2 regions of the Paracandidimonas lactea genome follow, and region 2 is predicted to be linked to the other one. Evidence: predicted binding sites of a transcription regulator. Region 2 holds the regulator's gene; the other holds the start of a gene.
The links. Region 2 encodes LexA, which represses DNA repair genes until DNA is damaged. Its sites were predicted from a motif close to ACTGTATNNNNATACAGT; they were not measured.
Positions count from the first base shown of each region.

Region 1: recA (recombinase RecA) is a predicted target of LexA. The motif match lies at 2,418-2,435, and genes of this name have one in related genera.

Region 1 covers NZ_JAJJOZ010000001.1:220,210-224,391, forward strand. The annotation lists gene LOL23_RS00950 (sensor histidine kinase) at 111-1,589, opposite strand; gene LOL23_RS00955 (response regulator transcription factor) at 1,602-2,291, opposite strand; gene recA (recombinase RecA) at 2,597-3,682, shown strand; gene recX (recombination regulator RecX) at 3,703-4,182, shown strand, end outside.
Region 2 covers NZ_JAJJOZ010000001.1:713,086-717,267, reverse strand. The annotation lists gene lon (endopeptidase La) at 1-1,611, shown strand, start outside; gene lexA (transcriptional repressor LexA) at 1,821-2,477, opposite strand; gene LOL23_RS03330 (amino acid aminotransferase) at 2,593-3,792, opposite strand; gene uvrB (excinuclease ABC subunit UvrB) at 4,000-4,182, shown strand, end outside.

The DNA of each region.
Region 1 (4,182 bases), 490 kb from region 2:
GTGTTCATCTGGAGCTCGCGGGCATCATAGGGCATAGACATTGGCTGGGAAGGGCGCTCAGGGATCATGGGCACAGGCCCCGACTATTGCCGCCGGGCGGAGCGGCCTGTTCATGCGTAATCACGCCGCATGGCTTCAATACGGCTGAAGGTGATGCGTATGCAAGTACCCTGGGTGACAGGCATGAAGGCCGCGCTGGCCTGGTGAAGGTCGGCGATCTCCTTGACAATGGACAAACCCAGGCCGCTGCCGTCGCGGCCGCTGCCCAGCACCCGATAAAAGCGGTCGAAAACATGCTGTTGTTCGTCGAGCGGGATGCCAGGGCCCGAATCGCGAACTTCGAGATAGGCGGAAAGGGCGTCGCCGCCAATACGCACCGTGACACTGCCGCCCTCGGGGGTGTAGACGATGGCGTTCTCGATCAAGTTGCTGATCAACTCCGTCAGCATCAGGCGATCGCCGTTGATCAACGCGGGTTGCGGGGATTGTTCCAGGCCAAGGTCGATGTGCCGGCCAATCGCGTTTTCGACCCAGTGTGTGGTTTGTGTCGCCGCCAGCGAGTTCAGATCAATCTCTTCAGCACCCAGGCGTGTACGGGCTTCGGCGCTTTCCGCCCGCGCCAGTGTCAACAACTGGTTGACCAAGCGGGTGGCGCGCTCGGACCCGCGCACCAGTTGGCGAAGGCTGTCGTGTTTTTTTTCAGTGCTGTCTTCGCGCAAGGCTAGCTCGGCCTGCGTGCGCATGCCCGCCAGCGGTGTTTTGAGCTGATGCGCGGCATTGGAAACGAACCTGCGCTGGCCGTCGCTGGCGGCCGCCAACCGGGCGAGCAGGCTGTTCATGGCTGCGATCAGGGGCACGATCTCCGCCGGTGCGAGTTCGGCGCTGATGGGCGAGGTGTCGTTGGCGCGGCGGGCGCGTATCCGCTCTTGCAGAATACTGAGCGGCTCCAGGCCTTGGGTCAGGCCCAGGCCGGCAAGCAGCGCGGCCAGCGGCAGCACGATAAGCTGGGGCGTCAGCATGCCAGTGAGAATCTCCTGCTGCAGCGTTGCCCGCATCTCGTTCGATTGTGCCACCACGGTCAGGAATGGCATGCCCGTGATGTCGCGCCCGCCCCAAAGGTAGGCGACGCGTATGCTTTGCCCCTGGTATGTATCATTGCGCAGTTGGATCCGGTCTTCGTCGTAGGTCCAGTTGTCAGGCAGCGGGATGTCGCTGTTGCCGCCCAGAGAGTGCCCATTCGCATCGCGGATCTCCCAGCGGATGATGTGTTCGGTGTCCCCCTGCAGGATGGTGATGGCCGAAGGCGGCAGGCGCAGCCCGTTCAGAATGGCCTGGCGTTCGACTTCATGCCGCAGCATGCGCAGGTGGTCAGATAGCGTGCGGTCGTAGGGCGCGTTGGCGATGTTCTGGGCGATGAAGTAGGTAATCACCAGGCCGATGCTCCAGAGCAGGAACAAAGGGCCGAACATCCAAACGATGATTTTGTTGAGCAGCGAGCGGTGGGTCCGTCGCCTTGGCCCGCTGAACCAGCGCCGTCTTGCCGCAGCCTGGTCTTCGGTGCGTTCGAGAATGTCAGGATCGATCAGCATGCGCGGCGACGGTCACTGTACCGGTGTGGCGGTACAGTGTTCGGGTTCTAGGTAGTAGCCCAGGCCACGCACCGTCACGATGCGGGCGCCGCTGGGCTCGATTTTTTTGCGCAGACGGTGCACATACACTTCGATGGCATTGGGTGTGACCTCTTCGTCCCATTCGCACAGCAGGTCAACGAATTGATTCTTGCTGATCATGCGCCCGCAACGCGAGAGCAGGATCTCCAGCAGCCCGGTTTCCCGGGCCGAAAGCTCCAGCGGCTGGCCGTTGATGCTGGCCATGCGGCCATTCAGGTCGAAGGCCAGACCCTTGTGCACCAGCACCGTGCCCGCGCGCCCCGCGCTGCGCCGAGTAAGCGCGCGCACACGGGCCTCGAGTTCGGTCAGCGCGAAAGGTTTCGCCATGTAGTCGTCGGCACCAAGGTCCAGGCCCGTTACCCGTTGCTCCACCGCGTCGGCGGCCGTTAGAATGAGTACCGGAATCGGCGTGTTGCGAAGGCGAAGCTGGCGCAGCACGGCCAAGCCATGCATCCGAGGAAGGTCCAGGTCAAGAATCAGCAGGTCGAAGGCCTGCAACTGCAGGGCAGAATCGGCGCTGCGGCCGTCGTTGACCACATCCACCGTGTAGCCGTCGTAGCGCAGCGAGCGCGAAAGCCCGTCGGCCAGGATACTGTCGTCTTCTGCAATCAGGATGCGCATGGCATGTCAGGGCGTGGCCCTCGCAGTCGGAAACAGCCCTCCGCAGGTGTGCACGCATCGGCGGAAGGGTTTGCCTCATTCTGGCACGTATGCCGCTGGCGAGCCAGTCAGGGATAACGATGGATATCTGTCTATACATACAGTACAATCTGATGCAATAATTGTTCTATTCTGTGTGCCCAGTGGGCAGCCAACAGGTAAAGCTTCTCGTTGGCGCTGCGTCGAGCAACCCGTTCCACTCAGTTATCGGGCGCCGCATGCGGCGGCGCTCCTCCAGTATTTATGCCTCTTTAGCCAAGGATCCTATGGACGACAAAAACAGCAAAGCCGCCAGCGAACGCAGCAAGGCGCTCGCCGCAGCCCTATCCCAGATCGAAAAGCAGTTCGGTAAGGGGTCGGTCATGCGTTATGGCGACGACTCGGTCGAGCACGACATCCAGGTGGTTTCCACTGGCTCGCTCGGGCTGGATATCGCCCTGGGCGTAGGCGGTTTACCGCGCGGGCGCGTCATCGAAATCTATGGCCCTGAATCCTCGGGCAAAACTACGCTCACGCTGCAGGTCATTGCCGAAATGCAGAAGATAGGCGGCACGTGCGCCTTCATCGACGCCGAGCATGCGCTCGACGTCCAGTACGCCAACAAGCTTGGCGTCAATCTGTCCGATCTGCTTATTTCCCAGCCCGATACCGGCGAACAGGCCCTCGAAATCACCGACGCGCTGGTGCGCTCGGGTTCCGTCGATCTCATCGTGGTCGACTCCGTCGCCGCCCTGGTTCCCAAGGCCGAAATCGAAGGCGACATGGGCGACTCCCTGCCGGGCTTGCAGGCCCGGCTCATGAGCCAGGCGCTGCGCAAACTCACCGCCACCATCAAGCGCGCCAATTGCATGGTCATCTTCATCAACCAGATCCGCATGAAGATCGGCGTCATGTTCGGCAACCCCGAAACCACCACCGGCGGCAACGCGCTCAAGTTCTACTCCTCCGTGCGTCTCGACATCCGCCGTATCGGCGCCATCAAGAAGGGCGATGAGATCGTCGGCAACGAAACCCGCGTCAAGGTTGTCAAGAACAAGGTCGCGCCACCCTTCAAGCAAGCAGAGTTCGACATCATGTACGGCGCCGGCATTTCGCGCGAAGGCGAAATCATCGATCTGGGCGTGCAGGCTGGCATTGTCGACAAGGCGGGGGCCTGGTTCAGCTACAACGGTACGCGTATTGGTCAAGGCAAGGACAACGTGCGCGAGTATCTCAAAGAGCGCCCAGAGCTCGCCTTCGAAATCGAAAACCGCGTGCGCGATCAGCTTGGTGTTGCACCGCTGGCGGCGCCTTTGGTCAAGCCTTTGGCCAAACCAGTGTCGGCCACCAGCGAAGCCGGGGCTGAAGACTGATACCGGCTGGGGCGGTCGCCATGTGTCCGGGTTCCGACGACGATTTCGAAACCATGGCGCCAAAACCGGTGGCGCCCGTCACCGGTGTACGCAGTATCCAAGCTGTTGCTCGCGGTGCCGCCCAATCGCAGCAACCGCAGCGGGGGCAGCAGTCCCCGCAGTTGCAAGAGCGGCAACGATCGCAACAGCCGCAAACGCAGCAAGAGCCAGATGCAAGGGCAAGCAGGCGTGCCGGCATTAGCCTGAAAGGGCGCGCCATTGGCTATCTTTCCCGGCGCGAGCACTCGCGCCTCGAATTGCAGCGCAAGCTCGCGCCGTATATCGACGCCGACGATCCCGAAGCACTAAAACGCGTGCTCGATGAACTCGAGCGCGAAGGCTGGCTGTCCGATACGCGCTTTGCACAAAGCCTGGTGCATCGTCGCGCGGGCCGTTTGGGCGCTCGCCGTGTTCTACAAGAACTACGCCAGCATGGCGTGGCCGACGACACGCTGGCCGAG
Region 2 (4,182 bases):
TCAGCCGAGGCGACTGTGGTGCGCAACTACATCGATACGCTCATCGGCCTGCCGTGGCGCAAGAAGAGCCGCATCAACAACTCCATTTCCAATGCCGAGCAAGTATTGGACGCGGATCATTACGGCCTTGAAAAGGTCAAGGAACGCATCGTCGAATACCTGGCCGTGCAGCAACGTGTCGACAAGCTGAAAGCGCCTATTTTGTGTCTGGTTGGCCCTCCGGGCGTTGGCAAGACGTCGCTGGGCCAGTCTATTGCCCGTGCCACAAACCGCAAGTTCGTGCGCATGGCGCTGGGCGGCGTGCGCGATGAGGCCGAGATCCGTGGCCACCGCCGCACCTATATCGGTTCCATGCCGGGCAAGATACTGCAGAACATGTCCAAGGTTGCAGTGCGCAATCCGCTGTTCCTGCTCGACGAAATCGACAAGATCGGTGCGGATTTCCGCGGCGATCCCTCGTCGGCCCTGCTTGAGGTGCTTGATCCCGAACAGAACCACACCTTTCAGGATCACTACATCGAGGTCGACTTCGACCTGTCCGATGTCATGTTCGTGGCAACCAGCAACACGCTGAACATTCCGCCGGCCCTGCTGGACCGCATGGAGGTTATTCGCCTCTCGGGTTATACCGAAGACGAGAAGGTTCATATCGCTTTTGACCACCTGCTGCCCAAGCTCATGAAGAACAACGGCGTACTGGAAGGCGAGCTCGAGATCCAGGAACCGGCCATCCGCGACATCGTGCGTTATTACACCCGCGAAGCGGGGGTGCGCGCGCTCGAACGCGAGATCAGCAAAATCTGCCGCAAGGTTGTCAAGCAGCAGTTGGGCAAAAATGTTGCCGCGGGCAAGGGGCCCAAGGCGGCGCCGGCGCAGGTTGCCGAGCAAGTGGTGGTGACCGCTGAGAACCTCAACGACTTTCTGGGCGTGCGTCGCTACAGCTTCGGTCATGCCGAGAAAGAAAACAAGATCGGTCAGGTAACAGGCCTGGCCTGGACGGAGGTTGGCGGCGATCTGCTCACCATCGAAGTTGCCGATATGCCCGGTAAGGGTGTCGTGCTGCGCACCGGCTCGCTGGGCGATGTCATGAAAGAGTCCGTCGAGGCGGCCCGCACGGTGGTACGTGCGCGTGCGCAGAAGTGGGGCATCCCCAACACGGCATTCGAAAAGCGCGACTTGCACGTGCACTTCCCCGAGGGCGCCACACCTAAAGACGGCCCTTCGGCGGGTATCGCCATCACCACCGCCATGGTGTCCGCGCTTACCGGCATACCCGTGCGGGCCGATGTGGCCATGACCGGCGAGATCACCCTGCGCGGTGAAGTACTGGGTATTGGCGGCCTGAAGGAAAAGCTGCTGGCTGCGCACCGCGGTGGCATCAAGACAGTGATGATCCCGGAAGAAAACGTGAAGGATCTCGCCGAGATCCCGGATAACGTCAAGAACCACCTTGAGATCATCCCTGTACGCTGGATCGACCGCGTGCTCGAAGTGGCGTTGCAGAACATGCCCACGCCCCTGTCAGACGAAGAGGTTGCGCGCCTGGCCGCCGAAGCGGTGGCCACCGCCAAGCCTGGATCGGGCGACAACGCCGACGGCCTGCGTCATTGATGCAGTTGCCGGCAACCGGGAGGTACGTATGTCCCGGTTGCCGCGCTGACGCCACGCGTTGGTCTGGTAAACCGAGCGGTTAAACAAAAAAGGCTGGGCTCTGTACTGAACAAGCGCAGCCTTTTTTGTTTGTGTTTGATGTGCCGACGATAGCGACAGTGAAAGGTGTGTTTGTGCTCGCCGTCGTATTGCGGCGTGGTGCCCAGGCCTTAATGCAAAGGTGTACTGCGAATCAGGCCTACTGCGATGCCTTCGAGGGTGAAGTCGTCGTCGGGGGTGACGATAATCGGTTGGAAATCGGGGTTTTCGGGTAGGAGTTCGATGCGCTGGCCGGAGCGGGAAAAGCGCTTGACGGTGACGTCGTCGCCGATGCGTGCGACGACGATTTGGCCATTGCGAGCTTCGGGGGCCTTGCGCACGGCGAGCAGGTCGCCGTCGAGGATGCCGACGTCGCGCATGCTGGCGCCGCGCACGCGCAGGAGGTAATCGGGCGTTTGGGTGAACAGGGCGGGCTCGATGCCGACTTCGCGTTCGACGTGCTCCGCCGCAAGAATGGGGTTGCCGGCGGCTACGCGGCCAACGATGGGAATGAGCAGTTGCCCCGCACCGGGCAGCGCCTCGGGTGCGACGGCTGGGTGGGAGGCACCAGCCAGGCCCAGCAGGCGAATGCCGCGGGAGGCGCCTGCGGTGAGCTCGATGGCACCCTTGCGGGCCAGAGCCTTGAGGTGGTCTTCGGCCGCATTGGCGGACCTGAAGCCGAGCGCGCGGGCGATTTCGGCCCGGGTAGGAGGGAAGCCGGTACGGGAGATTTCGCTGCGGATGAGATCGAGGATCTGCTGCTGGCGAGCGGTGAGTTTGATGGCCATGACTACCCTGACTGTATTTATATACAGGTAGGGATTCTGCAGCAATTCGGGGAAAAGATCAAGGCTGCGCCGTGGCCGGCGCGGATGGCGCGGCCACGGCGAGCAACGGTTGTGCTTACAGCACTGCCGCGATGGACTTGGCGACGTAGTCGATGTTGCGGCTGTTGAGCGCGGCGACGCAGATGCGGCCGCTGGCCACAGCGTATACGCCGTGTTCGTCGCGCAGTCGGTCGACCTGCTGCGACGTGAGACCGGAGTACGAGAACATGCCACGCTGGGCTAGCACGAAGCTGAAGTCTTGCTGCACACCGTTGGCCTTGAGTTTTTCGACCAGTTGCGCACGCATGGTGCGGATACGGTCGCGCATGCCGGCCAGTTCTTGTGTCCATGAGGCAAAGAGCTCAGGCGTATTCAGCACCGACGACACTACCATGCCGCCATGGGTGGGCGGGTTGGAGTAGTTGGTGCGGATGACGCGCTTGAGCTGGCTGAGCACGCGGACGGACTCTTCGCGTGAGGAGCAGATGAGCGTGAGGGCGCCGACGCGTTCGCCGTATAGCGAAAAGGACTTGGAGAACGAAGAACTGACCAGCATGGTGACATCGCGCTGAGCGAACATACGAACCACGGCGGCGTCTTCTTCCAGGCCGTCGCCGAAGCCCTGGTAGGCGATATCGAGGAAGGGAACCAGATTGTGTTCACGCACGACATCGGCGATTTGTTCCCACTGAGCGAAGGTGGGATCGACACCGGTGGGGTTATGGCAGCACGCATGGAGCACAACAATGGTTTTCGCGGGCAGTGCGCGCAGGGCGGCCAGCATGCCGTCGAAATCCAGACCGTGGGTGGCCGCGTTGTAGTAGGGGTAGGTTTCGACAGTGAAACCAGCGGCCTCGAACAGCGCGCGGTGGTTTTCCCAACTGGGGTTGCTGATCACGACCTTGGAAGCGGGCAGCAGGCGCTTGAGGAAATCGGCGCCGATCTTGAGTGCGCCGGTGCCCCCCAGGCTCTGGGCTGTCAGGACGCGGCCGGACGACAGCAGGGGAGAATCCTTGCCCAGCAGCAATGTTTGTGCGCCGGTGTTGTAGCCAGGGATGCCTTCGATGGGCAGGTAGCCGCGCGCTGCATGGGCGGCGACGCGGGCTTCTTCTGCCTTGCGTACCGCGGCCAGCAGGGGGATACGGCCTTCGTCATCGTAGTACACGCCAACGCCGAGGTTCACCTTGTTGGAACGGGTGTCGGCGTTATATTGTTCGTTGAGGCCGAGAATCGGGTCGCGCGGTGCGAGTTCGACGGAATCGAAAAGGGTTGTCATGGCTTGGATGTGGGCTGAGAGTGGGAGAGAGGCAATGCGGGCCGGCCGAAGCCGGGTTGTTTATCTGCACAATGCGCGAGCCATGCTGCCGCCGGTGAAGCATCGAGCGGCGCGCCAGCCCTTGCTGCGCAAGCTTGAAGTAATTTTTTTCAATAATGTGATAATAAGGGGTTTACCCTTACAGTGTCCAGTGTTACAGGTTCAGGCATGAACGCACCCGCACCCGGTTTCATCGAATACCCGGACAGCCCTTTCAAGCTGTACCAACCCTATCCGCCCGCGGGCGATCAGCCGGGCGCGATTGATGCTCTGGTCGAGGGGCTCAACGATGGCCTGATGTATCAGACGTTGCTGGGCGTCACGGGTTCTGGCAAGACCTATACCATGGCC